DNA from 3 places in the Bradyrhizobium sp. A11 genome. Region 2 is predicted to be linked to each of the others. Evidence: predicted binding sites of a transcription regulator. Region 2 holds the regulator's gene; each other region holds the start of a gene.
The links. The regulator LexA, encoded in region 2, represses DNA repair genes until DNA is damaged. The targets are predictions, from matches to a motif close to TGTTCNNNNTGTGTTCNG.
Positions count from the first base shown of each region.

Region 1: a site for LexA is predicted at 4,660-4,677, ahead of WI560_RS28065 (three-Cys-motif partner protein TcmP). Genes of this name have one in related genera too.
Region 3: a site for LexA is predicted at 8,531-8,548, ahead of WI560_RS27920 (ribonuclease T2). Genes of this name have one in related genera too.

Region 1 covers NZ_CP149509.1:5,958,627-5,969,042, forward strand. Annotated here, with positions in the region: gene WI560_RS28045 (pseudouridine synthase) at 1-1,223, opposite strand, end outside; gene WI560_RS28050 (nucleoside deaminase) at 1,343-1,801, shown strand; gene WI560_RS28055 (alpha/beta fold hydrolase) at 1,946-2,848, opposite strand; gene purD (phosphoribosylamine--glycine ligase) at 3,055-4,338, opposite strand; gene WI560_RS28065 (three-Cys-motif partner protein TcmP) at 4,757-5,857, shown strand; gene WI560_RS28070 (DUF5131 family protein) at 5,865-6,647, shown strand; gene WI560_RS28075 (hypothetical protein) at 6,735-7,535, shown strand; gene WI560_RS28080 (transposase) at 7,710-8,258, shown strand; gene WI560_RS28085 (ATP-binding protein) at 8,323-9,483, shown strand; gene WI560_RS28090 (hypothetical protein) at 9,823-10,017, opposite strand; gene WI560_RS28095 (hypothetical protein) at 10,279-10,416, opposite strand, start outside.
Region 2 covers NZ_CP149509.1:3,114,593-3,125,008, reverse strand. Annotated here, with positions in the region: gene WI560_RS14395 (S41 family peptidase) at 1-886, opposite strand, end outside; gene WI560_RS14390 (alpha-hydroxy acid oxidase) at 1,205-2,338, shown strand; gene WI560_RS14385 (HAD family hydrolase) at 2,378-3,001, shown strand; gene WI560_RS14380 (hypothetical protein) at 3,166-3,372, shown strand; gene glp (gephyrin-like molybdotransferase Glp) at 3,581-4,792, shown strand; gene lexA (transcriptional repressor LexA) at 4,968-5,669, shown strand; gene WI560_RS14365 (hypothetical protein) at 5,827-5,973, shown strand; gene WI560_RS14360 (hypothetical protein) at 6,061-6,495, shown strand; gene WI560_RS14355 (ComEC/Rec2 family competence protein) at 6,503-8,779, opposite strand; gene WI560_RS14350 (DUF2171 domain-containing protein) at 8,876-9,109, opposite strand; gene WI560_RS14345 (nuclear transport factor 2 family protein) at 9,308-9,694, opposite strand; gene WI560_RS14340 (glutamine--tRNA ligase/YqeY domain fusion protein) at 9,704-10,416, opposite strand, start outside.
Region 3 covers NZ_CP149509.1:5,922,964-5,933,379, forward strand. Annotated here, with positions in the region: gene WI560_RS27865 (thioesterase family protein) at 1-79, opposite strand, end outside; gene WI560_RS27870 (tautomerase family protein) at 273-476, opposite strand; gene hisS (histidine--tRNA ligase) at 594-2,114, opposite strand; gene WI560_RS27880 (YegJ family protein) at 2,155-2,679, opposite strand; gene WI560_RS27885 (branched-chain amino acid aminotransferase) at 2,793-3,875, opposite strand; gene WI560_RS27890 (MarR family winged helix-turn-helix transcriptional regulator) at 4,215-4,757, shown strand; gene WI560_RS27895 (response regulator) at 4,754-5,485, shown strand; gene WI560_RS27900 (ATP-binding protein) at 5,505-6,893, shown strand; partial or broken gene WI560_RS27905 (DUF3617 domain-containing protein) at 6,960-7,488, opposite strand; gene WI560_RS27910 (hypothetical protein) at 7,530-7,829, opposite strand; gene WI560_RS27915 (hypothetical protein) at 8,015-8,476, shown strand; gene WI560_RS27920 (ribonuclease T2) at 8,595-9,299, shown strand; gene WI560_RS27925 (23S rRNA (adenine(2030)-N(6))-methyltransferase RlmJ) at 9,509-10,369, shown strand.

The DNA.
Region 1 (10,416 bases), 2.8 Mb from region 2:
ACGGTGACGCGGCCCTGCGTGACCATCTCCTCGGCGTCGCGGCGCGAGGCGAGGCCCGCACGCGCCAGCACCTTGGCGATGCGCTCGCCGGCCTTCTTCGGCTTCGGCTCTTCGTCCCGGCGCGGCCGCCGGTCGGCATCACGATCGCGCTCGCGATAGGCACCGCGGCCGCCGAAAGCGGGACGCTTCTCGAAGATCCTGCTTTCATCCTCGTTTTCACGGCGCGGGCGATCACCGAAACGGCCTTCGCTGCGCGGATGCTCGTGCCAATCGGAACGGCCTTCCGACCGCTCGCGCGGACGATTGAATTTCGGCCGGTCGCCACCGCGCCCTCCGCGGTCGCCATCGCCGTCACGGCGGGGCCGGTCGAATTTTGGACGATCCTCGCGCGGCCGGTCGAATTTGGGCCGCTCGCGGAACGGGCGATCGCCCGATGTGCGATCGTCGCGTGAGCGCGAGAACCGCGGACGGTCGTCACCGCCACCTTGCCGATCGTCGCGCTTCTGCCAGGGCTTGTCTTCGCTGCGGTCACGGCCGCCGAAATCCTTGCGCGGACCCTTGCCAAAATCCTTGCCAAAATCCTTGCGCGGCGGCCGATCGCCGCGCGGACGGTCGTCGCGCTTCTGCCAGGGCTTTGACTCGCCGCGATCGCCACGGTCGCGATCCGGACCGCCCCGCGAAAACTTCCGCTCGCCCTCGAACGGACGCTCCGGACGGTCGCCGCGCGGCGAATACGGGCGCTTGTCGCCGAACTTCTTGTCGCCGAACCGGCCGGCGGGACGGGACTCGTCGCGATCGCGGCTGCGCGGCGGACGGTCGTCACGGCCTTGGGACGGGCGGTCGCCGCGCGGCTTGAAGGAGCGCTTGTCGCCATCGCGCGATCCACGATCGGAGAATGGCCGGTCGCCACGCGGCTTGAAGCTGCGCTCACCGCGGCCTTCGCCGCTGCGATCGTCGCGCTTGAAGCGCGGACGGTCGGACGAATCCCGGCGCGGGGCATCACCCTCCTCGCGGCGGCGGAACGGGCGATCCCCGCGCGGCGGACGGCTGTCGCGGTCGCCACGGGGCGGGCGGCTATCGCGGTCGCCCCTACCCTCGCTCTTGCCCTCGAAGCCGCGCTTGGCGAACTTCTTCTCGGGGCCGCGCGCCTTGCCGCTGCGGCCGCCCTTGGGCGGGCCTCGCCGGCCGCGGGAATCGTTGTCTTTGTCGCTGTCGCGAGGCATGAATGATCTCACTTGGGGGTAGCGCGATGAGCATTGCGCGCGCTCGTTCCGAGCCGCATGCTCAGGCAAAATCGGTATCCACTCTTGCTGAAGGCGGAGCTACTAGCAGGTTTCTGGCGATGATACGAGGCTTGAAAGCCCCCTCTTTCATGGATTTGGCGCTCAAAACGGCCGAAAACGCCGGAAAGGCGGGCGAAGTTCCGATCGGATGCGTGGTAGTCCGCAATGACGAGGTGATCGCCACCGCGGCCAACCGGACGCTGACCGACCATGATCCGACCGCCCACGCCGAAATCGTCGCACTGCGCGAAGCCGCCGCGAAGATCGGCAGCGAGCGCCTCGTCGACTGCGACCTCTACGTGACGCTGGAGCCCTGCACCATGTGTGCGGGCGCGATCTCGTTTGCAAGGGTCAGGCGGCTCTATTACGGCGCCGCCGACCCCAAGGGCGGCGCGGTGGAATCGGGCGTGCGGTTCTTTGCCTCCCCAACCTGCCATCACGCGCCGGACGTCTATTCCGGGGTCGGCGAGACCGAGGCGGCGCGGCTGCTCAAGGAGTTCTTTCGGGAGCGGCGCTGACGCGCCACCCTCCGCTGTCATGCCCCGAAGGCGGGGCATCCAGTACGCCGTGGCCTATCTTTTCAACCACCACCGTCTCGGCGTACTGGATCGTCCGCCTTCGCGGACGATGACAGTTGAGTGTGTGGCGTGCAGCGTCACAGCTCAGCCCGCGAAGAATTCGCGCAGCGCCTTCGCGGTCACGTCCGGATTCTCCTCGGTGAGGAAGTGGCCGGAATCCACCGGCATGCCCGCAACGTTGGTCGCCCATTGCTTCCACGTGTCCAGCGGCGTCGCGGCGGCTTGCGCCACGCCGGCATTGCCCCACAGTGCCAGCATGGGAATGGTGATCTTCTTGCCGGCCTCGAAATCCGCCTTGTCGAGGTCATAGTCGAAATAGGCGCCGGCGCGATAATCCTCGCACATCGCATGGATGCGGGCGGGATCGCGGAACGGGGCGAGGTAATGTTCGAGCGCCCGCTCATCGATCGCGTCGAGCGTTTTCGACTTGGTCTGGCTCGCCATCTTGAAGCGCAGGAAGAACTCGCCCTGGCCAGAGATCAGCGTCTCCGGCAGCGGATAGGGCTGCGCCAGGAAGGTCCAGTGGTAGATCTTCAGCGCGTAGGCGCGGTTCATCCGCTCCCAGTAATTATAGGTCGGCAGGATATCGAGCACCGCGAGCTTCGACAGCCGGCCGGGATGATCGAGCGCGAGCCGGTACGAGACCCGGCCGCCGCGGTCGTGGCCGGCGAGCGCGAAGTGCACGTGGCCGAGCCGCTCCATCATTTCGACCATGGCTTTCGCCATCGCGCGCTTGCTGTAGGGGATGTGCAGCGCGTCGCTCTCGGGCATGTCGGACCAGCCGTAGCCGGGCAGATCGGCGATGATCAGCGTGAAGTGCTCGGCCAGCTCAGGCGCCACCTGGTGCCACATCACGTGGGTCTCGGAGAAGCCGTGCAGAAGCAGCAGCGGCGGCCCTTTGCCGCCGACGCGGGCGAAGATGCGGCCGAACGAGGTATCGATCCACTCGGCGGCAAAGCCCGGATAGAGGTCGGCGAGGTCGGACATCTTGTTGCATCCTTGAGGGGGCAGCCGGGGCCGGCCCCCGACACCTAAAAGTGCGAAAACAACCCCATGCACAGTACCGGTATCATCATCGGGGTCACTAAGCCCAGCGACTGATTACACATTCTGGGCTGCGCATGTGGCGATCCGGTGACACAAATCTCGAGATTCCGGATCGGCGCGTCTTGCGCGCCGTCCGGAATGACGAGCTAGGTCTTGGCCTTCTCCGCCTCCACCGCCTGCCAGCCGATATCGCGGCGGCAGAAGCCTTCCGGCCAGCGGATGCGATCGACGGCCTGGTAGGCTCTCGCCTGCGCTTCCGTCACGGTCGCCCCCAGCGCGCAGACATTGAGCACGCGGCCGCCATTGGCGAGGATCGCACCGTCCTTCGCCACCGTGCCGGCGTGGAAGATCTCGACATTGCCCACCTTGGCCGCGTCATCGAGCCCCTCGATGCGCGTGCCCTTCTGGTAATCGCCGGGATAGCCCTTGGCCGCCATCACCACGGTGAGCGCGGCTTCCTTGTGCCAGCGCAGGTCGAAATTCTTCAACTGCCCGTCGCAGGCGGCGAGCAGCGCCGGCACGAGGTCGCTCATCATGCGCAGCATCAGCACCTGGCATTCAGGGTCGCCGAAGCGGACGTTGAACTCGAACAGTTTTGGGCCCTGCGTCGTCAGCATGATGCCGGCATAGAGCACGCCGCGGAACGGCGTGCCGCGCTGCTTCATGCCTGAGACCGTCGGCAGGATGATCTTGGCCATGATCGCGTCGTGGACGGCGGGCGTCACCAGCGGCGTCGGCGAATAGGCGCCCATGCCGCCGGTGTTCGGGCCGACGTCGTGGTCGAACACGCGCTTGTGGTCCTGCGCCGAGGCCAGCGGAATGGCGGTCTCGCCGTCGCACAGCGCGAAGAAGCTGATCTCGCGGCCGGGCAAAAATTCCTCGATCACGACCTCGGCGCCGGCCTCGCCGAAGGCGCCCTCGAACATCATGGCGATGGCATCCTCGGCCTCAGCCACGGTCTTGGCAACGACGACGCCCTTGCCGGCGGCAAGCCCGTCGGCCTTCACCACGATCGGCGCGCCCTGGCTCTGCACATAGGCGCGCGCGTCACCGGCATTGGTGAAGCGCTTGTAGGCGCCGGTGGGAATGCCGAACTCGGTGCAGAGCGCCTTGGTGAACCCCTTGGAGCTTTCGAGCTGGGCGGCCGCCTTGCTCGGCCCGAACGCCTTGATGCCGCTAGCTGTGAGATCATCGACGATGCCGGCCGCCAGCGGCGTCTCCGGCCCGACCACCACGAGTTCGACCTTGTTCGCCTTGCAGAAACCGATGACCGCAGCATGGTCGGCGACATCGAGCGCCACGCATTCCGCCTCCTTCGCGATCCCGGCATTGCCGGGCGCGCACCAGAATTTGGTCACCAGGGGGGAGGCTGCGATCTTCCACGCCAGGGCATGTTCGCGGCCACCGGAACCGAGCAGGAGAATATGCATAAGAGGCTCAGAAATGAGGGGTTTGCTGGGGGCGGAGGTCGCATGAATCGGGGTGGGGCTCAAGGGGATACGGCCCGAACTCCCGGCCATTCCGAGCGCACGCGCCTCGCTTCTTCCCTTCTCCCTTGCGGGAAGGTCAACGGGAGGAATTCCGAAGTAACCTCAACCAAAGACATCGCTCGAGCCTAGCCAGGACGCATTGATGAACGCTCCAGCGAGCGATGGGCGATAAATCCAGGGTATCGCCCCCCGCGAGCACGGTCTAAAGCTGACAAGGAACGGTGCGCACGGGCGAACCGACAGAACTTCGACTTCTGGACGAAGAACAAAACAAGAACTGTATAAGGCCGGCGGTCCATCGATCAAGGCAACGTGTATGCTAGTCACGAATCTACTCGAAGATGCACGAGGGGGCCCGGTGGCAACTGCAAAGTTTTTTGATGAGCGGACCGATCAATCAGAAACTAAGGCTCGGATTATTCAGAAGTACTTTTACGCTTGGGCAAAGGTTATTACTCCCAGCGCAAAACAGAGAGACGGCAAGATAGCGTACATCGATCTTTACGCAGGGCCCGGTCGTTACAAAGATGGCGCGGCGTCTACTCCGCTTCTTGTCTTGCAACATGCGATAGCCAATCCAGACATGGCATCGATGCTCGTCACTCTCTTCAACGATGCGGACAAGAACCATAGCTCCACGCTGTTGTCCGAAATTGACGCGCTGCCAGGAATTGAAAAACTAAAGTTCAAACCCGAGGTTATGTCAGACGTCGTCGGAGAGGACGCCGAAAAATACTTCGCCGAAAAGAAGTTGATTCCATCATTCACATTCGTCGATCCGTTCGGGTACAAGGGCTTGTCGCTCAAGATTGTGAATGGCGTGATCAAGGATTGGGGATGTGACTGTGTATTTTTCTTCAACTACGGCCGCATAAACGCAGGACTTTCCAACGCCCTTGTCGAGGATCACATGAACGCCTTGTTCGGGGTTGATCGGGCCAATCTCCTACGAGAGAAAATTAAAGGGCAAGAGCCAGATCAACGAGAAGCGCTGATACTTGAAGACCTGTCACAGGCGATCAAGGCGATGGGAGGCACGTATGTTTTGCCTTTCCGGTTCAAGCGAGGGAAGCGGACATCGCACAGCCTTATCTTCGTATCCAAGCACTTTAAGGGCTATGAAATCATGAAAGGGATCATGGCCGGGGAAAGCTCTACGCAGGATCAGGGGGTAGCTTCTTTTGCCTATTCCCCTGCGGATGCCTCAACGCCCCTCTTGTTTTCTCTCGCGCAACCGTTTGACAAGCTTATTGCTGATTTACCGAAAGTGTTCGCCGGAAAGACACTTTCAATGAGACATGTGTACGAAAATCATTCAGTGGACAGACCTTACACCAAGACGAATTACAAGAAGGCGCTCGGGCAGTTGGAAGAGGCGGGCAAAGTGGCCGCTAGTCCACCAGCCTCTGAGCGCCGAAAAGGTACGTTCGCCGACCAAGTAATGGTAACTTTTAAATAGGATCATCATGGCGACGAATTCACCGATCGAATGGACCGAGGCGACGTGGAATCCGGTAGCCGGATGCACGATCTTATCTCCGGGTTGCACTAATTGTTATGCGATGAGGCTCGCTCGCAGGTTGGAAGCCATGGGTCAGCCAAAATACGCTGGCACCACTCGCGTGTCCGGAGGGCGCGCAAAATGGAATGGCAAAATCGTCTTGGACGAAGCAGCTCTGGAGATACCGCTCAAATGGAGAGCGCCTAAAATCATATTTGTGAACTCCATGTCCGATCTCTTCCACGAGAAAATTCCGGTGGAGTTCGTCTTAAGAGTTTTCGAAGTGATGAGAATGGCTCGGCACCACACGTTTCAAGTATTGACGAAGCGAGCTGATCGGCTTGCCGAAATTGCTCCACGACTGCCTTGGTCCAAGAATGTTTGGATGGGCGTTAGTGTTGAGAGTGAAGAGTACGTAGATCGGATTGACTATCTTCGAACCACACCAGCATTTATCAAATTCCTCAGCCTCGAACCGCTACTTGGGCCTCTCGATGACTTAAGGCTCGATGGCATTGACTGGACCATCGCAGGCGGAGAGAGTGGGCCGAACGCGCGGCCGATGGACCCTAACTGGGTCCGGTCCATCCGTGACCAATGCAATGCCGCCGGGGTGGCATTCCATTTCAAACAGTGGGGTGGCGTTCAAAAGAAGCAAGCGGGCCGAACATTGGATGGCCGAACTTGGGACGAACTTCCGACGGCAAAATCGTCCAAACCACAACATAGCGCTCGTGTCGCTGTTTGACTCTCTAATTAGCTGCAGGGGGTCTCAGAGGTGCCCGAATATAAGTGCGATATTTCGTTCGTTTGCCCGAAGTGCGGGGCGAACATAATGGACCGGATTGATGTACCGGAGCCGTATTGGCTGGCCGACCGGGCGTCCGACATGACAAGCGAAGACGATCTCGACCTAGAGTGCCGGGAGTGCGATGAGACGTTTGCGGCCCACGTGCTTAATAATGGCGGGGATTGCGACCTTACACTCAACAATTATCCAGGCGTGAAAGTCGATGCTGGTACCGCGTTCTACGATGGTCCAGATGAGGATGATTGGGAGGAGCCAGAGCCGCCCGCCAACGCCTTTTCGGTATTTTTGCAATCGCACCGCGAAACGTGGAACATGCTGAACGAGAATGCGCTACCCGCTGATGGGAGCAGCTTGATAAACCGCATGGTATTTGCTCACCAAATATCGGCCATGGAAGCGTTTCTTGCTGATACCGTGATAATCCATGTCACGTCCGAGCCGGATGCCATGAATCGATTACTCGAAGAAGATTCAGACCTGAAAAAAGAGAAATTCAATCTTGCACAGATAGCGGCTGATCCCAATCTTGTCCGGAAAGTTGTACTTAAGCATCTGCGCTCATTGATGTACCATAATATTGCGCGAGTGCGCGTTCTTTACCAGACCGTCCTAAATATGGATCTGTTCAAGTTGCTCAGCAAAGATGAGCTCGAGACTTTGATGCGAGCAGTGGACTATCGACATGACTGTGTTCATCGTAACGGCCACACCCAAGAGGGTGAGAAGCTAATCGTTTTCACGCCCGAGTATGTTGAACGTATCGCTGGGATAACTCACTCCCTTGTGAATGGGATCGAGAGGAAGCGAATCGTGGGAAGCTTTTAGCGAGCCCGTAGCCCGTAGGATGGGTTGAGCCCTTGCGAAACCCATCGCACTTGTTTCGTGATAAGATTGCGTCATGACCGCGTACCGCCGCAACTTCGTTCCGGGTGGGTGATTCTTCTTCATCGTCAATCTGGCGGAGCGGAGGCTGGCGTTGCTGACAGATCATATCCAGGTGTGCGCGGGGCGTTTCGCGAAACGCACCGACGCCATCCGTTCACGATCGATGCCATCGTGGTGCTGCATGACCACCTTCACACGGTGTGGACGTTGCCGGAAGGTGATGCCGATTTTGCAATGCGCTGGCAGTTGATCAAATCCACCTTTCCGCGCGGTCTGGCGCGCAATGAGAGCATATCCCGAAGCTGCTCGGCCAAAGGTGAACGGGGCATCTGGCAGCGCAGATATTGGGAGCATACCATTCGCGACGACGTCGATTTCACGCGGCATGTCGACTATGTCCATATCAATCCGGTCAAGCGCGGGCTCGTCGACCGGGTGCGTGACGGGGCGCCTCCTCGTTTCATGGTCACGTCAAGCTTGGCAATGACCCGGCCGATTGGGCCGGCGATCAATCGGATGACGGCCACGACTACGGTGAACGGGGATAGAGAGGCGATGGGTTTCGCAAGAGCTCAACCCATTCTACGGGTTCCAGGCGCTCCTGCGGCTCGAACTCGTCGCAAGAAGAGAATAACAGGCGCCTTGTCCCTTATCGGCCCATGATGCCGTGCCGTTTTGAACGGTGATGTGCTAGGTTTCCCGCTAGCATCGAGGACTGGGGACCACATTGAGTGATTCAGGAAAATGGGTCGGCCAAGGTCAGGAACGCCTGGCCGACTTCATTCGCCACAACCAACCCGCAATCATCAAGGAATGGACAGACTTCGCGCGGACCCGTTCGCCGGCCAGCGACGGGATGTCGAAGCTTGCTCTCGAAGACCATATTGCCGACATTCTCAAGTTCATCGCCGAGGACCTGGAGTCGCCGCAAACCGCGCGCGAGCGAGTGGACAAGTCGCACGGTTTGGCCGTCGAGGACGGACCCTTTAGCCAAAGCGCGGCGGAAATTCATTCCGCACTTCGCCTCGCCGATGGTTTCGACATCGACCAGATGGTTTCGGAATATCGGGCACTACGTGCAAGCGTCGTGAAGCAATGGGTGGCCAAGCAGGAAAGCCTTGCCAGCACAGATGTTGAGGACCTTACGCGGTTCAACGAAGCAATCGACCAGGCCGTGACGGAGTCGGTGGCGCATTACACCAAGACCATCAACAACTCGCGGAACCTGTTCCTTGGAGTCCTTGGGCACGACCTGCGTAACCCCATAGGCGCTGCTTCCATGGCCGCGCGGTGGATGGCACGATCGGGAACATCTGATCCGAAGCAGGCAAAAGTGGTGGCTGAGATGGTCCTGACGACGGACAGGGCTACGCGCATCCTTGATGACCTGCTGGATCTCACACGCTCGTCTTTCGGCACTGGTATCCCCGTCGAAAAAGCCAAAATGGACATGGCGAGGCTCTGTCACCAAATCGCTGACGAGTTGCGGGGCATCAACGCAGGCCAGATTATCGAAGTCACCCATCAAGGTGACCCGACGGGCCTTTGGGACGCGGCACGAATGGGACAGGTGCTCTCCAACCTGATGGGCAACGCGATTCAGTACAGCGAGGCATCGGGTGCGATTACCGTCGCGATATCGGGACTAGACCCCGAGGGGGTCGTCGTGACCGTGCATAACTTCGGTCCCCCAATCCCTCCCGAGAACCAGAAGATCATTTTTCAGTCTTGGATGCGCGGCCAGGAGGTCTCCGCCGAGCATGGGACTCACCTCGGGCTGGGGCTCTACATTGCGAGATTGATCGTCGAAGCCCATGGCGGCGAGATCGATGTCACTTCGGACCAGAAGTCCGGCACGACATTCACGCTTCGGCTTCCGCGCACGTGATCCTTTGGTACGCGCATCGTTAACTCGTTGAGCGCTCTTTTCCATCGAGAATGCTTCGGGGTTTGTCGCGTTGTCAGAATGCGGGCGCAGCCTGCAGCCGCCGAGCTCGACCCCGGTCAATTGCGTTGAATGGACCCGAGCCCGTTGGATGGGTTGAGTCCTCGCGAAACCCATCACTCGAAGCGTCCTAGCCGCCGGGCGCCCTCCGCGATTCGTCGTCACTTACAATCGGATGACGGCCGCGATTGCGGTGAACGGGATAGAGAGGCGATGGGTTTCGCAAGGGCTCAACCCACCTACGAGCTACGAGCCTCAGCATGCGAAGAGAAATTGTTGACGTCACAGGCTATCGCGCATTTGCTTCTGGCCGATGCGATGACCAATCGCACCAAGCAGTCCCGCCAGGAATAGCATCACAAGGAACTTGCTCCAGCCCGGCCCGTCGAAAACAAACTTGTTCGCGACGAGCCCAATCAGCACGCCGTAGCCGGCGAATATCAGGCCTTTCCAGCGAACCGTCCAGGTGTGGTTCATTGCCGTCCCCTCATTTGAAGTCGGACAGCAATGCCACGAAGAAGCCGGCTCATCTGTGCGCAGCCTCACTCAAGACAATACTCAGCGTTCGAAAAGCGAAACGATCAGGCCATCCGCGCTCACTTGCAGCCGGATGACAGCCGCGATGATCGAGAGCCGGAAGAGGAAGGCGATGGGTTTCGCAAGGGCTCGACCCATCCTACGAGTCCAAAGGTCCGAACAGCTTGCGGACACCTTCTGTCGGCAAGCCGTGACGGGTCTTCACCCTTTTTGTTTCTCTTCTGCGCTTTTTCCGTCCGAGCTTTTCGAGCGCTCTTCGAAACGATCAGCCCCCTTCGCTAGATCGTGCCCCATCTTGCCCTCGTTTTTCGCTTCATCCTTTGAAGTCGCTTCACGCAA
Region 2 (10,416 bases):
CCAAGACCACCAGCGGCTTGCCCTTGGTGAGGTCGCCGCCATGGGCGGTGAAGCGCTGCGTCTCCTCCGGACTGCGGCCACGGGTCGAAACGACCTCGCCGCGTTGCAGGAACGCGCTCGACACCGACACCGCCTGATCGAGCAGACCGCCCGGATTGTTGCGCAGGTCCACGACGTAGCCGGTGAGCTTCTCCGGCGACACCTGCTTGGAGATCGAGGCGATCGCCTTCTTCAGGCCGTCGGTGGTCTGCTCGTTGAACGAGGTGATGCGGATATAACCGATGTCGCCGTTCTCGACCCGGAAGCGCACCGGGCGCACATGGATGATCTCGCGCGTGATCGCCACTTCGAGCGGCGCGTCTGCGCCCTTGCGCAGGATGGTGAGCTTGGTCTTGGTGTCGACCGGGCCCTTCATCTTGTTGACGGCCTGCTCGAGCGTCATGCCCTGCACGGCCTCGCCGTCGATCTTGCTGATGAGGTCACCCGACATCAGGCCGGCCTTCGAGGCGGGCGTATCGTCGATCGGCGAGACCACCTTGACGAGGCCGTCCTCCATCGTGACCTCGATGCCGAGGCCGCCGAACTCGCCGGAGGTGGTCTCCTGCATCTCGGTCCAGGCCTTGGCATTCATGTAGCGCGAATGCGGATCGAGCGAGGTCACCATGCCGGTGATTGCGCCCTCGATCAGTTTGGCATTGTCGGGCTTCTCGACATAGCTCGCCTTCACGCGCTCGAACACCGTGCCGAACAAATTGAGCTGGGAATAGGCGTCGTCCGCGCTCGCCGCCGCCCGTGCCGCCCAGACACCGCCGTGCGGACTGGCCACAAGAAGGGTGAGACACGCTCCGGTGAGCGCGCCCAGAGGGAACAGCAGGGATTTCCGCATGGATGGGCTTGCCTTCTTGCTTTGGCGGTTCTTTGAGCTCGTCTCGTGAGACATGGGAGACGCCATGCAATTGGCGATCCAGCTCGCTTCTCACAATACCAATCTGGTTTCTTCAAGGCCGGGATACCACGCCGACGGGTACGCCGCAGAAATCGCTTCGCCCGGACCTAAACTTTTGGCAACGTTGCAGGACTGGCCTACCTGCAAGCGGAATCGTAGGCCGGTCCGCGCCTCGCAGCCATGCAAATCTAGGATAGTTTTGCAGGGCTGGACGGGTTAGGCGATGAGACAAGGGTTCAAATTCTCGGGAGGATAACAATGAACGAAGCACCCGGCATCCGGGCGGAACGGAACGTCGAACTCGGCGCCAGCGACGAGCCGTTCCAGAACCTGCACGAATTCATCCGGAAAGCGCGGGCCAACCTCAACCAGAACGCCTGGGACTACATCGTCGGCGCCGCCGAGACCGAGACCACGATGCGCCGCAACCGCATGGCGCTGGACGAGATCGCTTTTCGCCCCCGGGTGCTGCGCGACGTCCGCAAGGTGGATGGCTCGGTTCAGCAATTCGGCCGCAGGATGCGTCTTCCGGTGGTGCTCGCGCCCGTCGGTGCGCTCGAAATCTTCGATCCGGATGGTGCGGCGAGCGTCGCGCGCGGTGCCGGCAGCTTCGGTGCGGCGCACATGCTGAGCTCGGTGTCCGAGCCCGGCCTGGAGAAGACCGCCGAGGCGGCGCCCGACGCGCTCCGGCTCTACCAGCTCTATGTCCGCGGCGACGATGCTTTCGTCGCCGATGTCGTCAGCCGGAGCGAGAAGAACGGCTACGCCGCGTTCTGCCTGACCGTCGACACCGCCCATTACAGCCGTCGCGAACGTGACATCGCCAAGCGCTATGTTCGCGAAAGCCGCCTGCGCGCCACCGGTGGCGATTACCAGAAGGGTCTGGAGTGGCGGACCGTGAAGATGATCAAGGACAGGTACAAGATCCCGCTGATCCTGAAGGGCATCGCCACCGCCGAGGACGCCCTGATCGCGGTCGATCACGGCGTCGAATGGATCTACGTCTCCAACCATGGCGGCCGCCAGCTCGACCATGGCCGCGGTGCCATGCATGTGCTGCCCGAGATCGTCGAGGCCGTGAAGGGCCGCGCCAAGATCATGGTCGACGGCGGCATCTGTCGCGGCACCGACATCGTCAAGGCGATTGCGGCAGGCGCAGATCTCGTCGGCATCGGCCGGCTGCAATGCTGGGCGCTGGCGGCCTCAGGCGAAGCCGGCATCACGCGGATGCTGGAGCTGTTGGAGGACGAGGTGCTGCGCTGCCTCGGCCTGTTGGGTGCCACCTCGTTTGCCGAGATCGACAAATCCTGCCTGCATCCGGCGACCGCCACCAACGCGCCGAGCGTGTTCAGCGCGTTCCCGCTGTTCGACCACGAGCCTTATCGTTACTGACCTGCGGATTCCTGCCGACCCTGAGGTGAAAAGGACGCAATGACATCGCTCTCTCCCGGCAGCGCGGATGCGCTTCTGTTCGATCTCGGGCGCGTGGTGCTCGACATCGACTTCTCCAAGGCGATCGCCTGCTGGGCGGGGCACGCCGGCTGCCAGCCCGAAAGCATCGTCGCGCGCTATGTGCGCGACGAGGCCTACCGGCTGCACGAGGTCGGCAAGATCAGCGACGCGGACTATTTCGCCTCGTTACGCGCTTCACTGGGCATCGGCATCTCGGACGCCCAGTTCCTGGAGGGCTGGAACGCGATCTTCGCCGGCGAGATGCCTGAGATCGCCGAGCTGTTGCCGCGTGCGGCAAAGCAGATGCCGCTCTACGCCTTCTCCAACACCAATCGGCCGCATGTTGATTATTTCTCGAAGGAATATGCCGATCTGCTCGGCCATTTCCGCGAGTTGTACCTGTCATCCAGCATCGGCCTGCGCAAACCGGACGCAGACGCTTTCGACCATGTCGTCGCGGCGATCGGCGTGCCGGCCGAGCGCATCGTGTTCTTCGACGATCTCGAAGAGAACATCGAGGGCGCGCGGGCGCGCGGATTGACGGCGGTGCACGTGACATCGCCGCGCGACGTCGGGAACGCATTGAAGGCGTTGGGCATTTGATCCCGGCCCCTGATCAGAAGGAGCCCACTGCAAACCGCGTCCGGAACTAAACAAAATCTGTGGAACCCGCCCCCTTTGTGCATTTTTATACAGAGTTCCCGGAACGGAATACCACCCTTCGGACTCATGAGTCCGTTGGGACTTCTACATTGGGACTGATCGACGTGCTGGGCAAAACCTACCTCACCAAGCAAGCCTCTCTGTTGCTTGAGTTCGCCAGAACCACCTCGGATTCCGAGCTTTCCGCCAAGCTGATCAGCAAGGCTGCGGACCTGAAATCGCAGGCCGATCCGCTCCCCGACAAGGACCAAGGCCCCAAACCTCCCGACGTCGCATGGGACATCAGCCCGGACGATCCCACGGCACCTTGAACACATGAGCGGGGCGCGCTGGCCAGCTCAGTGTTGGCCAGGGTCATGCCGGCCGTTTCGCCTTTAGAATCACGTGTGCGAACTTGCACTTGCTCGATCTCGGAGAGCACGCAGGATAGATCATCCTGCGTGCTGCTTTGCCTCGCGTCTGCAGTCAGCTAGAACTCTCGCCGCCCCATTGAACGATGTGCGAGCAGGAGTTTCGCCCGTGGCCCTGATGCCGGTTTCCGACGCCCTTGCTGCGGTGCTGGCAGGTGCAGAGCCGCTGCCTGAACAGATGGTTTCGCTCGACGAGGCCTATCACCGCGTGCTCGCGCATGACGTCGCGGCGCGCCGCACGCAGCCGCCGCAGGCGATGTCGGCGATGGACGGCTACGCCGTGCGCGCGGCCGATGCGGCAACGGTCGATTCCCGGCTGACGGTGATCGGCGAGATCGCAGCCGGCCGTCCTTTCACGAGAGCGGTTGGCGCCGGCGAAGCCGTGCGGATCTTCACCGGCGGCGTCATCCCGGACGGAGCGGACGCGGTCGTGATCCAGGAGGACACTGTCGCGGACGGCAACAGCGTCACCATCAAGGAAGCCGCGATCGCCGGACGGCACGTCCGCCCGGCCGGCGTCGATTTCCGCGAGGGTGACGTGCTCCTGCGCAAGGGAACCCGCCTGACGGAGCGCGATCTCGCGCTTGCAGCGGCGATGAATCATCCCGACCTCGCGGTATGCAGCCGTCCCAAGGTTGCGATCCTCGCCACCGGCGACGAGCTGGTGAGGCCGGGCACCACGCCCGGGCACGGCCAGATCGTCTATTCCAACGGCTACGCCCTGCACGCGCTCGCCCGCAGCGAGGGCGCCGAGACCATCGACCTCGGTGTCGCCGCCGACACGCTGCAGGCCACCTCCGCCGGTATCCGCCGCGCCCGCGAGTGCGGTGCTGACATCCTGATCACGACCGGCGGCGCATCGGTCGGCGACCATGATCTGGTCCAGCAGGCGCTGCGGGGCGAAGGCATCTCGATGGCGTTCTGGAAGATCGCGATCCGGCCCGGCAAGCCGATGATGCACGGACGGCTCGGAGCGATGCGCGTGATCGGCCTGCCCGGCAATCCCGTGTCGTCCTACGTGTGCGCATTCCTGTTCATGGTGCCGTTGATTCGCGCCTTGTCGGGCCGTTCAGTGATTCATCATCGCCGCGAGCGCGCCGTGCTGGGCAAGGATCTCGGCGCCAACGACCAGCGCGAGGATTATCTGCGCGCGCGCCTGGAACTGCGCGACGATGGTGCGCAAGTCGCCGTTCCCGTCAGCCATCAGGATTCCTCTCTGCTTGCGAATCTTGCTGCGGCACAGGTACTTCTCGTGCGCGCACCGTTCGCGCCGAAGGCCGAGGCGGGCAGCCCTTGCGAGGTGCTGCGTCTCCCCGTCTGAGTGCACGGCCACACGCATTCCGCGAGATCGCCGCCGTTCACGGTAAATTAAGCAGTTGCGGAACATGTATCGAACATATAGTGTCCGTTCATGATTTGTTTCGAGCATGTAGCGACTTATCGCTGAACTCATCGTCTCGGAATCGAACGACATCAACCGGGGGACTTTGGTCGAGATGTTAACTCGCAAACAATACGAGCTTCTGAGGTTCATCAGCGAACGTTTGAAGGAAAGCGGTGTGCCGCCCTCCTTCGACGAGATGAAGGATGCGCTCGACCTGCGCTCGAAGTCGGGCATCCACCGCCTGATCACCGCGCTCGAGGAGCGTGGCTTCATCCGCCGCCTGCCCAACCGCGCACGCGCCATCGAAGTGATCAAGCTGCCCGAGCTCCAGGCTGCCGCCGGCGCCCGGCGCGGCTTCACGCCGAGCGTCATCGAGGGCAATCTCGGCAAGGTTCGCACGAGCTCCAGCCCCTCCATGGACGAGGGTGAGCGGCCGGTGGCGGTGCCCGTGATGGGCCGTATCGCGGCCGGCACGCCGATCGAGGCGTTGCAGACCCGCAGCCACACCATCAGCGTGCCGCCCGACATGCTCGGCTCGGGCGAGCACTACGCGCTCGAAGTGCGCGGCGATTCCATGGTGGAAGCCGGCATCCTCGACGGCGACATGGCGCTGATCCAGCGCAACGAGAGCGCCGATACCGGCGACATCGTGGTGGCGCTGATCGACGACGAGGAGGCCACGCTCAAGCGCTTCCGCCGCCGCGGCGCCTCGATCGCACTCGAGCCGGCCAATGCCGCTTATGAGGTGCGCATCCTGCCGCCGAACCGCGTGAAGATTCAGGGCAAGCTGATCGGGCTTTACCGGAAGTACTGATACCGAGCATCAAGCGCCGGGCGCGCTTCGGCAATCGCATTTGAATTTTGCAGAGGTCGTCATGCCCGGGCTTGTCCCGGGCATCCACGTTCATTGTGCTGCGTGGAAGGCGTGGATGGCCGGGACAAGCCCGGCCATGACGCTGTGGAGGCGGCTGGTGACCATCGCCACACGCGATAGCCCTGCGCGTGCCGGCAGCGCCGATACGCCGGCCAAATGCAAGGATGCGATGTTTGTTCCTATCGAATCCGGGAAAGATAATGTGATCGCGCGCTGCGGACGCGAGCCGCAGATTTGCCCATAACCAAGCAGAGCGTTGCAGGCTTCCACTCTGATTGAGGCCTGCGCCTCGACGAGACGCGGGTCGCTATCTTCGCATGAGGAGCACCCGATGTGTGACTACAGCCTGCATGCCGTCGCAACGCGTCCCGCCGAAGTCGGCGAGACGATCGTCACGACAACCTTCCGCGGCACCTCGACGCGCGGCTTCGCCTCCGAAGCCGATCTCTCCGTTGCGGTCTGCCTGCTGCCGGGGACGGAGCTCGCCTTCGCCGACAACGTCCGTTACGACAACCGCTGGATCTGGACGCGCACCGTCAACTCCCGCGTCGGCAAGTTCGGCAAGATCGATCCGCACATTCCCGATCGCCATCACGACGCGATCGAATTTCCTGACGGCAAATACGTGCTGGTGACTCAGCTGGTCGAAGGCCAGCGCGCAACCGTGCTGCAGCTGCCGGTGACGCAGCCGGTCGGCGAGCGCGAGCACAAGCCTGAGATCATCGCCGACAGTCGGCCGCCGGTCACGCGCCTGCCGATCGGCTGATCAAAGCTCAGTCCTCGGCCTGAAGATCGGCCTCCGACGGCGTTGCGTCGCGGACGCGCGGAGCCGCCTTCGGCATGAGGGCTCCTTCGAAATCGCCCTCGCCGGCGACTGCCGGCGACCAGGGGCGGTTTGCACCTCTCGCCTTGACCGCCTCAACCGCAAATCCGTCGCCATGCCGTGTCAACGCCAGCGCGCCCTGGCGAGCGAGCCGCTGCCGATCCACCACCATCGCCGCGCAATCGGGCGGCGCGGGCCGCGACGTCACCACCAGCGCGGCGCGGCTGCAATCGTCCGCCAGCGCTTCGATGCGCGAGGCCAGCGCGACCAGGCGTCCATCGGCGAGCGGCGTCACGCAGCCGGCCTCGTCGCACGACACTCCCTCGGCCAACGTGCTGCTGGCGGCATCGCGCGGATCGGCGTCGGCCGCCAGCCATTCCTTCAGCAGGAAACTGTCCTTGCCCGCCCTGATCAGGTGCAGACGCCCGTCCCCGCCCCGCACCGCGACGCTGGCGCCGTCCCCGGCAATCAGGACATCAGGCTGCCGTGCCGATAGGCCCCAGGCGATGGACGCCAGCAGCACCACGGCACCGCACCAGCGCAAGGGCGTGCGCAACAGACCCATCAGGATGATGCCGAGGCTCGCGGCGATCAGCGGCGCGATGCCGAACGCCGGGATGCGGCCGACCGCGCCCGGCAATGCCGCGACCCAGCGCGAGACCGCGACCATCCAGTCGATGCCCAGGCCCATCAGCCACCAGAACACGCCATCGAGCCCGAACGGCGCTGCGAGCAATCCCAACAGCCCCGCTGGCATCACCAGCACTGAGACCACCGGCATCGCCCCGAGATTAGCGAGCACGCCATAGGGCGTGACGCGATGGAAGTGGAAGGCGGCATAGGGCGTGGTCGCAAGCCCCGCGATCAGCGAGGCCAGGAACAACATCGCGATCTCGCGGCCGCCCCACAGCGCGACGCGTGCGGTCGCCGAATGATCGGGCGCGGCCAGCAGGTTCGGCATGCCGATCTGCACCAGCGCCACCAGACCGAGCGTTGCCGCAAACGACATCTGGAAGCTCGGATGCACCAGTGCCTCCGGCGCGACCGCGAGCACGATCAGCGCCGCCACCGCCAGCGTGCGGAAGGTGATGGCGCGGCGGTCGACCATCACCGCGATCAGCACCACCGCCGTCATGAAGAACGATCGCTGCGTTGCGACCTCGGCACCCGAGAGCAGCAGATAGAACGCGGCGGCCACCAAAGCTGCGGCCGCCGACCATTTCTTGATGGCGAACCCGACGGTGAGGCCCGGGATCAACGCCAGCAGCGCGCGCACCGCGAAGAAAACGACGCCCGCGACCACCGCCATGTGATAGCCGGAGATGGAGAGAACGTGCCCGAGCCCCGAGATGAACATCGCGTCGTTGACGGGCGCGGAGATCGCATCGCGCCGCCCGGTGAGCAGCGCGGTCGCGATCGCGCGGTTGTCGCCCTCGAGCGTCGCGCGGATGCGCGCGTCGATCGCATCGCGCAGGCCTTGCATGAAGGCGGCGTAGCGCAGCCGCAGGCCGCCGGCGTCCGGCGGGGTCGAAGCCGTGATCGCGCCCATCACGAAGCCGGAGGCGCCGATGCCCTGAAAGAACATATCCCGCGAGAAGTCGTAGCTACCCGGGCGCACCGGCGAGAGCGGCGGCATCAGCCGCGCTTTCAACTGAACGAAGCTGCCGACCTCGGGCGCGGTGCCCTTGCGCACCGACAGGCGGACGCGATCGAGCCTGACGTCGCTGCGCTGCGCCTCCATGGCGGTGACGCGCAGCACGAAGCGGTCGGTGCGCTCGCGGATGTCGCGCGTCTCGACGAAGCCCGACAGCGACACGGAATAGAGCGGCTTGGCCAGCACGGTATGGGTGACGCGCGCCGTCTTCCAGGTCGCCCCGGCAAAGCCGGAAGCGACCGCCGCGATCATGAGAGCGGGCGCGAACAGCCGGCTCCGCCGCAGCAGGATCGCGCCGAGCAGCAGTGCGGCCGCCATCGTCGCGACAACCCACAGCACCGGCTCATGATCGGCGGCAAAATAGAGCGCGATGCCGCCGCCAAAGGCGACCGGCACCCACGGCAGCAGGCGTCCGGGACCGGCCTCGGCGCGGGCCCATCCGCGAAGCGTTTCGACAATCGTGGGCCAGATGCCGAAACCCGCCGGCACAAGGCCGCCGGCGGGTGCGGCGCGGCCGACCGGCCACGTCCCGGCAATCCCCTGGGCGCGTACTGGCCGGCCCTGCTCCGCCATTCCCCTGCACCTTACGCGACGCGACTGGCACTGAAGCTACCGGAACGTGCGGCCGGGCGAATAGCGGTACAGATCAGGAACGCGAGAAGGCGCCCCCTACTTTTCCTCTTCCATCGTCACGGCCACCGACGCCTTGGCCGACAGCCGCACCTTGTTGCCCTCGACATCGGCGACGAGGCCCTTGTCGATGAAATGATGGTGGCCCTTGTGGCTGCCCTCGCCGCTGTCCTTCTTGGTCAGCTTGATGCGGTTGCCTTCGACCTTGTCGACCGTGCCGACATGTACGCCGTCGGCGCCGATGACTTCCATATGCTCTGCGATGTTACGCATGGTGGGTTCCTTGTTGAACCCACGCCAACGCAGACGAGGCACGTTCGTTCTCTCTCGGCAATGACGATGCCGTGTGTTTCGCGACGAAAGATGGTGGGCGCGGCGCGCTGCGCCTTTACCCAACCTACGGTACTATAGTCGTCATTCCGGGGCGCGACGAAGTCGCGAGCCCGTAATGACGAAACCGATGGAGCCGCGTCAGATCAGCGGCGCCTGCGACGAGGCGTGGTGATTGACGATCTTCCAGTCGCCGTCCTCGCGGATGATGACCCAGCTCATCTTGACGACCAGATCGTCCCGCTCGCCGGCGAGATCGAACGCGATGGTCGCGGCCATGTTGATCAGGTCCGGGCCGGCCTGCGCTGCGTTCACGTCGGAGAACATGGCGCGCGGCTGGCGCCAGCGCGGCAGGCCGTTGAAATAGTCGGCGACGCCGTCCCTGCCCCGATAGAGCTTCGGATTCGAGCCGAAGAAGAATGCGTTCTTCGCATAGAGCGACGACAGCGCCGCTGCATCGAGCGTCGCGAAGCCGGCGCACCATTTCGCGATGATGGCTGAAGCGATGGCGTCGGCTTCGTTGCTCATCGTGGTCCCTCAGCCCTTCGCCACTTCCTTCGCGAACGTGTCGCGCAGGCCGATGGTGCGCGAGAACACCGGCTTGCCGGGCGTCGAGTCCTTGTCGCGCACGAAATAGCCCTGGCGCTCGAACTGCATCGGCTCGGTCGCATTGCTGTCCGCAACGGAAGCCTCGACCCGCGCATCGGCGAGGATCTCCAGCGAGTTCGGATTGAGATCGGCCGCGAAGTTCGAGGCATCCGGGCTGGGACTAGCGAACAGCTGGTTGTAGATGCGGATTTCCGCAGGCTTCGACGTCGCGGCCGGTAGCCAGTGCATGGTCGCCTTGACCTTGCGGCCGTCGGGCGCGTTGCCGCCCTTGGTCGCGGGATCGTAGCTGCAGCGCAGCTCCACCACCTCGCCCTTGTCGTTCTTGATCACGCCGGTGCACTTGACGAAATAGGCGTAGCGCAGCCGCACCTCGTTGCCCGGCGACAGGCGGAAGAACTTCTTCGGCGGGTTCTCCATGAAGTCGTCCTGCTCGATATAGAGCTCGCGGCCGAACGTGATCTTCCGCGTGCCTGCGCTGGGATCATCCGGGTGATTGATCGCCTCGAGCTCCTCGGTCTGTCCTTCCGGGTAGTTCTCGATCACGACCTTGAGCGGCCTCAAGACCGCCATGCGGCGCTGCGCGGTGCGGTTCAGCTCCTCGCGAATGCAGAACTCCAGCATGCCGACATCGACGACGCTGT
Region 3 (10,416 bases), 2.8 Mb from region 2:
GCCCGACCGTGCGCTCGGCCGGCACCACCAGCGTGCGCTCGGCGCTCATGCCGATCGTGATGAAATCGCGTGCGTCCATGGGTCTTGCTCGATGTCGTCCCGGACAAGCGCGCCTTAAGCGCGCGCCGATCCGGAACCCATAACCACCGGATCGAGTTTGGCGAAGACCCGGGGTTCCCAACCTGCCCATAACCACTCCCTGTGGTTATGGACCCCGGATCGGCGCTGACGCTTGTCCGGGACGACAGTGGTGATTGACGCTTGAGAAGTGGCTACTTCTTCGCTGCCGCCGCGCGTTCCACGAAGGTCTTGCCGCCCTTCATCTTGTGGCGGAGCGGGGCTTCGTTGATCTGGATGACGACGGCATCGGCATCGACGCCGAGATTCTTCACCAGCGCCTGTGTGATGTCGCGCATCATGCCGGCCTTCTGCTCGTCGGTGCGGCCTTCGGCCATGCTGATGGTGATCTCAGGCATCGTTGTCTCCCTGCTGCTTTCGTCATGGCCGGGCGTGTCCCGGCCATTCACGTTCTTCCCATCAAACAAGACGTGGATGCCCGGGACAAGCCCGGGCGTGGCGGCCAGCCGGAATGGCTATCCCCACTTTACGTCATGGCGGGCCAGGACCTCGCGCACTTTCGCGACGAGATCGGCTTCGCTGCACGAGAACTGCGCCGGGCGGCTCTCGCGCCATTCCTGGTTGGACGCGATCGCGGCGGCCGCCTTGGCGCCTTCGATCAGGTCCTTGATCTGCAGCTCGCCGCGCGCCTTCTCGTCGGAGCCCTGGATGATCACGCAGGGTGAGTTGCGGCGATCGGCATATTTGAGCTGGTTGCCCATGTTCTTGGGGTTGCCGAGATACAGCTCCGCCCGGATGCCGGCATTGCGCAATGATGCCACCATCTTCTGATAGTCGGCGACGCGGTCGCGGTCGAACACGGTGACGACGACGGGACCGAAGTCCGGCTTGGTATCGAGCTTGCCGAGCAGCGTCAGCGCGGCCTGCAAGCGCGACACGCCGATCGAGAAGCCGGTCGCCGGCACCGGCTCGCCGCGGAAGCGCGAGACGAGGCCGTCATAGCGCCCGCCGCCGCCGACCGAGCCGAAGCGCACCGGGCGGCCCTTCTCGTCCTTGGTCTCGAGCAGGAGCTCAACCTCGTAGACCGGGCCGGTGTAATATTCGAGGCCGCGCACGACGGAGGGATCGATCTTGATGCGGTCTGCGCCGTAACCAGATGCAGTGACCAGCTTGGCAATCTCTTCCAGCTCGCTCACGCCGGCTTGACCGACCGGGCTCTTGGCGAGGTAGGTGTCTGCGGCGGCAACGGCCTCTTTCCAGTCGTCGCGCGGCTTTGTGATGGCGAGAACGACGTCGGCTTCGGCTTCGCTCAGATTGGCGCCCTTGGTGAAGTCGCCCTTGCCTTCTTCGCCGCCGTCCCAGCGTCCGGGACCGAGCAGCTTGCGCACCTCGTCGGCGGAAAACTTGTCGAGCTTGTCGATCGCGCGCAGCACCGTCAGCCGGCGCGCCGCGTTCTCCTCACCCGCGAGCCCAATGGCTTCCAGCACGCCGTCGAGCACTTTCCGGTTGTTCACCTTGACCACGTACTGGCCGCGCGCGATGCCGAGCGCTTCCATAGTGTCCGCGGCCATCATACAAATCTCGGCGTCCGCCGCCGGGGTCGCCGAGCCGACCGTGTCGGCATCGAACTGCATGAACTGGCGGAAGCGGCCGGGGCCCGGCTTCTCGTTGCGGAAGACATAGCCGACGCGATAGCTGCGATAGGGAAGGACCAGCGCGTCGGTGCCGTAGCGCTCGCCGACATAGCGGGCCAGCGGCGCGGTCAGGTCATAGCGCAGGCTGATCCACTGCTCGTCGTCGTCCTGGAACGAGAACACGCCCTCGTTCGGACGGTCCAGGTCGGGCAGGAACTTGCCGAGCGCGTCGGTATATTCCATCGCCGGCGTCTCGACCGGCTCGAAGCCGTAGAGCTCGTAGACGGCGCGGATCTTCTCGACCATCTCGCGCGTCGCCCGGATCGCGGCGGGATCGCGATCCTCGAGCCCGCGCGGCAGACGCGCCTTCAGTTTCTGGGATTTTTTGGGTTTCTCGGCCATGCGCGGCGTTTACCAGCCGGGGCGCGAGGCGGCAACTGCCCTACGGCTGCTCCATCCGCGCCCGCAGCGCATCGGCGTCCGCCTTCGGCAGCGATTTCAGCGTCGGCTTGATGGTTTCGCCACCGACGATCTTGCCGTTGCGCATGAACATCCAGTCGGAGATGTCGGCCTCGGTGAACGAAACCTTGTCGCCGGCATGCTTGCCCGGCAGATCGCGGGGCTGGTTGGCAAACTGGCCGGTAAAGGTCCCGCCGGGCTGCTTCTTCACCTCGCCGATCCAGATGTGCTCGCCGCCCTTGCGGGTCGCAAAGCGCACCTTCAGGGCGTGCCCGGTTTCGGACGGCTTCTGTGCCTCGTAGGAGGCCCAGAAGGCCGGCAGCGTGCCGCGGGCCCGCGCCATCGCTGCATTCATCTCGGGATCGCCAGTGCGCACGTCGACGATCGGCGAGCGGTCTTGCGCGACAACCTCGTGCGTGGGGCCGATCGTCAGGATGCCGAACACCGAGATGCCGGTGATTGCGGCGAGAACGACCCATTTGATGGGCTGGGGGAGTCTGGTTGCCATGAGTGCGATGTCCAGGATGACTTGATGTTTCCTGGGCTTTGTCGCGGGATCGAGGCGGGGCGTTCATGGTGTCGGCCTTTCGCCTCTCCCCGCTTGCGGGGAGAGGGAGACACTCAAAACACCTTCCTGATCCAGTTGTGCGGATCGTTGGTGCGGCCGTACTGGATGTCGACGAGCTGCTTGCGCAGGCCCATGGCGACGGGGCCGGCGGCGCCGCCCGAGATCTCGAAATCGCCGCTGACCGAACGCACCTTGCCGATCGGCGAGATCACGGCGGCGGTGCCGCAGGCAAAGGCTTCCTTCAGCCGGCCGCTGGCGGCATCCTTGCGCCACTGCTCGAGCGAATACGGCTCCTCGCGCACGGTCTTGCCGGCATCGCGGGCGAGCGTGATGATGGAATCGCGGGTGATGCCGGGCAGGATGGTGCCGAGCGGCGGGGTCGAGAGCGAGCCGTCGTCGAACACGAAGAAGATGTTCATGCCGCCGAGCTCCTCGACGTAGCGGCGCTCGATCGCATCGAGGAAGACGACCTGATCGCAGCCGTGCTGCATCGCCTCCGCCTGCGCGCGCAGGCTGGCAGCATAATTGCCGCCGCATTTGACCGCGCCGGTGCCGCCGACCGCGGCGCGCGTGTAGTTCTCCGACACCCAGATCGAGACCGGCGCAGGGCCGCCCTTGAAATAGGAGCCGACCGGCGAGGCGATGACCGAGAAGATGTATTCGGACGACGGCTTGACGCCGAGGAAGGTCTCGCTCGCGATCATAAAGGGACGCAGATAGAGACTGCCCTCGCCGCCCGGCATCCAGGCGCGGTCGATGCGCACGACCTGCTCGACCGCCTCGATGAAGACGTCCTCGGGCAGCTGCGCCATCGCCATGCGGTCGGCGGAATCCCTGAAGCGGCGCGCATTGGCGTCGGGCCGGAACAGGTTCACGCCGCCATCGTCGCGCTTGTAAGCCTTCAGGCCTTCGAAGATCTCCTGCGCGTAGTGCAGCACGGCGCCGGCCGGATCGAGCTGGAAATTGGCGCGCGCTTCGATCTTCGCCTCGTACCAGCCGCCCTTGGCCTGGTTGTAGCGGACGATCGCCATGTGATCGGTGAAGACCCGCCCGAAGCCGGGGTCGACCAGCTTGGCGACGCGGTCCTTCTCGGGCGTCGGATGGGTTGCGGGCTGGATGTCGAATGTCATGCTCATGTCCTTGGCTCCCGCTGCCGGTAACGGCGCTGTTTCTCACGCCCGCCCGCCCCGTCGGGGCCGGCCGGCTTGATTGGTTTCTGGCCGGACCCCGTCGCCAGCCTTGTTACGGCCGGTTTCCCGTGGCCAGCATGTCGTTGAGGACATGCTTTTGCGGGAGGCGGAAGTCCAGTATGTTTTGCCGAAATGCCGCTCGACAATCGCACGGTAGATCTGATCCGGCCGTCGTCGCCTGTCCGGCTCTTTCCGCCGTCCCGCTTCGATGCCGCCCGCCGCGAAACGACCTAAAATTTCGTGCGGGCTGATCGTTTTGTAACATTGAACCCAAGATACGTCAATATGCCTGACATAAATTTCGCGAGTCCCGCTGAAGACGCCGCCGAGCCCCGGCCGGCGGCAGGCGATGGAGGCAATTTGCGCTGGGATATCATCGAGCTGCTGTTCTTCGCCTATCGCGATTTCGTCGGCGATCCTGACCAGGAGCTGGAGGCTTTCGGCTTCGGCCGGGCCCATCACCGGGTCATGCACTTCGTCTACCGCTATCCCGGCCTCAAGGTCGCCGACCTGCTCGACGTCCTGCGCATCACCAAGCAATCGCTCGGCCGCGTGCTCAAGCAGCTCCTGGACGAGGGCTACATCGTGCAGAAGACCGGTGACAACGACCGCCGCCAGCGCCTGCTCTATGCGACGCCGAAAGGCGAGGCGCTGGTGCAGAAGCTCGCCGGGCTGCAGACCACGCGGATCACCAAGGCGCTCGCCGAGATCGGTCCGCAGGACGCCGAGACGGTCAAGCGCTTCCTGCGCGCGATGATCGATCGGGACGATCCGGACAAGGTGCTCGAGACCATCTTCGCTTCCGTCAATCAAACCACCAAGGAGTGACCGTGTCGCTCGCTGCCACTCTCGCCCGCCCGCCGGCGCGCCCTGCCGACGACGCGCCGCATCTGCTGCTGGTCGACGACGACCGCCGCATCCGCGATCTGCTCTCGCGCTTCCTTGCCGGCGAGGGCTACCGCGTCACCACCGCCGCGAGCGCCGGCGATGCACGATCGAAATTGCTGGGTCTGCATTTCGACCTCTTGATCCTCGACGTGATGATGCCCGGCGAGACCGGCTTCGATCTCGCCCGCTTCATCCGCACATCCTCCTCGGTGCCGATCGTGATGCTCACGGCGCGGCACGAGGCGGAGGCCCGCATCGAGGGCCTGCAGATCGGCGCCGACGACTACGTGGCAAAGCCGTTCGAGCCGCGCGAGCTGGCGCTGCGCATCAACAACATCCTCAAGCGCGCCGCCCCGCCGCCGCAGGCCACGACGATCGAGAAGATCGCCTTCGGTCCCTACATCTACCACCTCGAGCGCGGCGAGCTGCGCCAGGGCGAGGAGGTCATCCACCTCACCGACCGCGAGCGCGAGATGCTGCGCATTCTCTCGGAGACGCCGGGCGAGACCGTGCCGCGCAGCGCGCTGACCGGCAATGGCAGCGTCAACGAGCGCGCCGTCGACGTGCAGATCAACCGCCTCCGTCGCAAGATCGAGACCGACCCCGCCAATCCGCTGTTCCTCCAGGCGGTGCGCGGCATCGGCTACCGGCTGGTGGCCTCGCCATAAATCAAGTGAAGCGCGCCAGATGAGCACGATCGATACCGGCCTGACGCTTCTGAAGAGCGCCGCCGGCCGCGTCTCCGCCGCCAATGGCTGGATGGGCAACGCGTTCAAGGGCTGGATGCCGACCGGCCTCTACGCCCGCGCGCTCCTCATCATGATCGTGCCGATGGTGGTGCTGCAATCGGTCGTCGCCTTCGTGTTCATGGAGCGGCACTGGAACACGGTGACGCGCCGTCTCTCGGCCGCGGTGGTGCAGGACATCGCCGCCCTGATCGACGTCTACAAGGGCTATCCGCAGGACCGGGATCGCGACCAGATCCGCCGCATCGCCCAGCAGCGGCTCGGCCTTGTGGTCGATTTCCTGCCCGCCGGCGACATGCCGCCGCCGGGGCCGAAGCCGTTCTTCTCGCTGCTCGACCAGACCCTGTCGGTGCAGCTCGGCCGCCAGATCGGACGCTCGTTCTGGATCGACACGGTCGGCCGCTCCAACCTCGTCGAGATCCGCATCCAGCTCGACGATGCCGTGATGCGCGTGTTCGCACAGCGCAGCGCCGCCTATGCCTCGAACTCGGAGATCTTCCTGTTCTGGATGGTCGGCACGTCCTCTATCCTGCTGATCGTCGCGGTGCTGTTCCTGCGCAACCAGATCAAGCCGATCCTGCGGCTTGCCGACGCCGCCGAAAGCTTCGGCAAGGGCCGCGAGGCGCCGAACTTCCGCCCGCGCGGCGCGCGCGAGGTGCGGCGCGCCTCCGTCGCCTTCCTCGAGATGAAATCGCGCATCGAGCGCACCATGGAGCAGCGCACCGCGATGCTCGCCGGCGTCAGCCACGATCTGCGCACCATCCTGACCCGCTTCAAGCTCGAGCTGGCGCTGATCGGCGACAGCCCCGAGCTCGAAGGCATGCGCAAGGACGTCGACGAGATGTCGATGATGCTGGAGGATTACCTCGCCTTCGCGCGCGGCGATTCCGGCGAGCAGTCGCAGCCGACCGACATGGCGCAGGCGCTGGAGGAGCTGCGCAGCGATGCCGAGCGCCATGGCCACACCGCGACCGTCGCCTTCCACGGCCTGCCGGTGGTGACGGTGAAGCCGGCCTCGTTCAAGCGCTGCCTCGCCAACCTCGTCACCAACGCGGCGCGCTACGGCAAGAACATCGCCATCACCGGCCAGCGCGATCACCGTTATTTGACCGTGACGGTCGACGACGACGGCCCGGGCATCCCTGCGCATTTGCGCGAAGAAGTGTTCAAGCCGTTCCTGCGGCTGGACAACGCCCGCAACCAGGACGAAGGCGGCACCGGCCTTGGCCTTGCCATCGCCCGCGACATCGCCCGCTCCCACGGCGGCGACATCACGCTCGGCGACAGCCCGATGGGCGGATTGCGGGCGAGCGTGCGGATCCCGGTGTAGGTCGCTTCACCTCTCCCCGTAAGAACGGGGCGAGGGAGCGCACCAACTTCCGAGCGACTACTCACCCTACTTCGGCAGCAGCGCCTTCAGCTTGTCCATGTCGCGCACGTTCATCTTGAAGCCGCCGGGCATCACGATGTCGCCGGGCTTCTGGTCCGGCTTGCACGCCCCCAGCCATTTTGCTTGCAGCGTCATGGTCGTCTCGCGCCCCGCAGCGCCGGCGGCGCCGCCTTTCGCGTGCGATGTCGTCTTCACCGTATAGGCCGAGTTGAAATCGCCCGTGATCTCGGCGTGCGGTCGTGTTGACGCCGGCGACACTGCACTCGGAATCGCTGACATAGCCGGTGGCGGTCTTCTTGATCTCCTGCTTGGCGCAGATCTGCTTGGCCATCGGGGAGACGTTGTTGCTCATCTCCTTGTCGACGGTCTCGTCGGTGCAATGCTGCATGGTCATCTCGGGCACGGGCGAGCCTGAGGTGGCCAGCTTCATTTCCCAGAGGCCGGCCTTGCGCACCGGTAGATCGTCGGCGCTGGCGCTGCCCGCCGTCACCGCGAGGCAAAGCACCGAGCCGAGCAAAGCGAGTTTGCGCGTCATGGGGTCTCCGAACTGAGAGATTACGACGTTACGACAACGCCTCAGTAGAGCGTGCGGATCGGCTGCTCGGCGGCGCCGTAGGGCACCCAGCGGCAGGAGAACGAGATGTAGCCGCCCTCATAAGCCTGCACGCCCAGGAATTTGACCACCTTGCCGTAGCGCGCGCAGTGATCGACCGCGACCTGCCGGGCATCGACCTGGGTGGCCATCGAATAGGCGATGATGCCGCCGGTGTCGTTGCCCTTGAACGGCGGCACATAGTCGGCACGCGCCGACTGGCTCGCCGTCATACCCGAGGCAACCAGGCTGGCGAGAAGACCCGCGGCCGCAATGATTCGCATTCCCGTCACTCCAATTGGCTGGCCGCCAGTCTACGGTGCCGGGATGGAAGTGGAAAGAACCGAAGCCGTGCCGACCGCGACCTTGTGGTCAAGTCCTGGCGAAGTGTTGCCGCGCTGCACTTGACCTCCCCTGGCCTTCGCGGCACCGTCCGACCTTCGCAAGACCTTAGCTGTCCGGATTGTCCATGCGCGCCCCCTCCCTGAAATCGTTCCGCTATGCCGCCGTGCTCGGCCTCATGCTCGGGGCGGTGTCGCTCGGCGAGGCCAGGGCCGCCAATCCGCTGGAGATGAATTTCTGGCTCAGCGGACCGCGCTATGACGGCGCCGTCGCCGGTTGCGACCGGGCGCTGCCGACGATCGCGACCCAGTTCTGGGAAAAGGAAAGCACGTTCTGGAATTCCTCGTTGAAGATCACCGGCTTCTCCGCCGTTCACGAGACCGCGTTCCGGCCCTGGCAGTCCGACAACATCCCGCGCCGCTATTGCAGCGCTGACGCCATGCTCACCGACGGCAAGGTGCGCAAGGTGCACTACTCGCTCATCGAGGATGGTGGCTTCGCCGGCTACGGCAGCGGCGTCGAATGGTGCGTGGTCGGGCTCGACCGCAATTGGGCCTACAATCCGGCCTGCCGCGCCGCCAGGCCTTGAGTCCGGGGCACCCTGCGTCGGCCATCAGCGGTCAAACGGCGGTCGCCGGAATTTTGTTCTTGAAATGTTCTTTTCGCCTGCTAGGCTTCCTTGCACAGTCTAGTTGAGGGGCGTTGCCATGTTTCATCCCGGATTGCATTCCTTCTCTCGCCTAGTGATCTCGCTGGCCCTTTCCCTGATCCTGGCCGCCGGCCTGGCCTCGTTCGCCGGTGACGCCATGGCCCAGGACAAGCGGCAGAACGCACCGGGCGAGTTCGATTTCTATGTGCTGGCGCTGTCGTGGTCGCCCTCGTTCTGCGAGGAAGCGGCCGAGCGCGGCGGCCGTTCCCAGATGCAATGCGGCGGACGGCCCTATGCGTTCGTGGTGCATGGGCTGTGGCCGCAATATGAAGCCGGCTTCCCGGAATATTGTCAGCGCCCGGCACCACGGCTGAACCGCAACATCGTCTCCTCGATGCTCGACCTCATGCCGGCGACGGGCCTGATCTTCAACGAATGGGACAAGCACGGCACCTGCTCGGGGCTCGAGGGCCGCAGCTATTTCGAGACGATCCGCAAAGCGCGCGCCGCGATCAAGATCCCGGCCGAATATCTCGATCTGTCGCAGGCCAAGACGGTGGCGCCGGCGGAGGTCGAGGAGGCCTTCATCAAGGCCAACCCCGGTCTCAGCAATGCCGCCGTCTCCGTCACCTGCAACCGCACCCGTCTCTCCGAGGTCCGCATCTGCCTGAGCAAGGACCTGCAATTCCGCGCCTGCGAGGAAACCGACCGCCGCGCCTGCCGCCGCGAGCAGGTGACGATGCCGCCGATCAGGGGCGGTTGATCCATTATTGCGCGCAGCGACCTTCTCTCGTGCCCCGGACGCAGCGCAACGCCTCTTCGGCGGTGCGCTGCAGAGCCGGGGCCCATGCTGCATTAGCCTCCGTGGCCCCTGGGTCCCGGCTCAGCGTCGCAGCGCTGCACGCTGCGACGCGTCCGGGACACATGATTGCGCCTCTTTGCTCAAGCGCTCGCGTGGCGTAGTGCTGTTGCATGAACTACCGCCACGCCTTCCACGCCGGCAACTTCGCCGATGTCATCAAGCACATCGTGCTGGCCCGCATCATCACCTATCTGCAGGACAAGCCGGGTCCGTTCCGCGTCATCGATACCCATGCCGGAGCCGGCCTCTACGATCTCGACAGCGAAGAGGCGCGCCGGAGCGGCGAATGGCTCACCGGCATCGCGCGGCTGATGCAGGCCCGTTTGTCGAACGAGAGCGCGGCGCTGACCAAGCCCTATCTCGACATCGTGCGCGCCTACAATCCGAAGGGGGAGCTCAAGGCCTATCCGGGCTCGCCGCTGATCGCGCGCGGCCTGCTCAGGCCGCAGGACCGGCTGGTGGCCTGCGAGCTCGAGCCGAAGGCGCGGAAGGCGCTGATCGGCGTGCTGCGCCGCGACGAACAGGCCCGCGTGGTCGACCTCGACGGCTGGGTGGCACTGCCGGCCTTCGTGCCGCCGAAGGAGCGGCGCGGCCTCGTGCTGATCGATCCGCCGTTCGAGGCCAAGGACGAGTTCGAGCGGTTGGGCGAAGCCTTCTCCACCGCCTTCGCGAAATGGCCGACCGGTATCTATGTCATCTGGTATCCGGCCAAGAGCCGGCGTGCCACCGACACGCTGGCCCAGACAGTGGCACGGCTCGCAGCCGCAGCAAAACCACCCGGAAAATGCCTGCGCCTCGAATTCAGCGTCGCGCCCCAGCTCGATGGCGGGGCTCTTTCCTCTGCCGGGCTGCTGATCGTCAACCCGCCCTACACGCTGCAGGGCGAGCTCAAGACCATCCTGCCCGAGCTGGAAATGCCGCTCGGCCAAGGCGGCGCTGCCAGATTCCGATTGGAGGTACCCAAGCCCTAAAGCAAAGCCGTAACACTCCGGCATTCTTGGGAAAAATATGCAGGAGC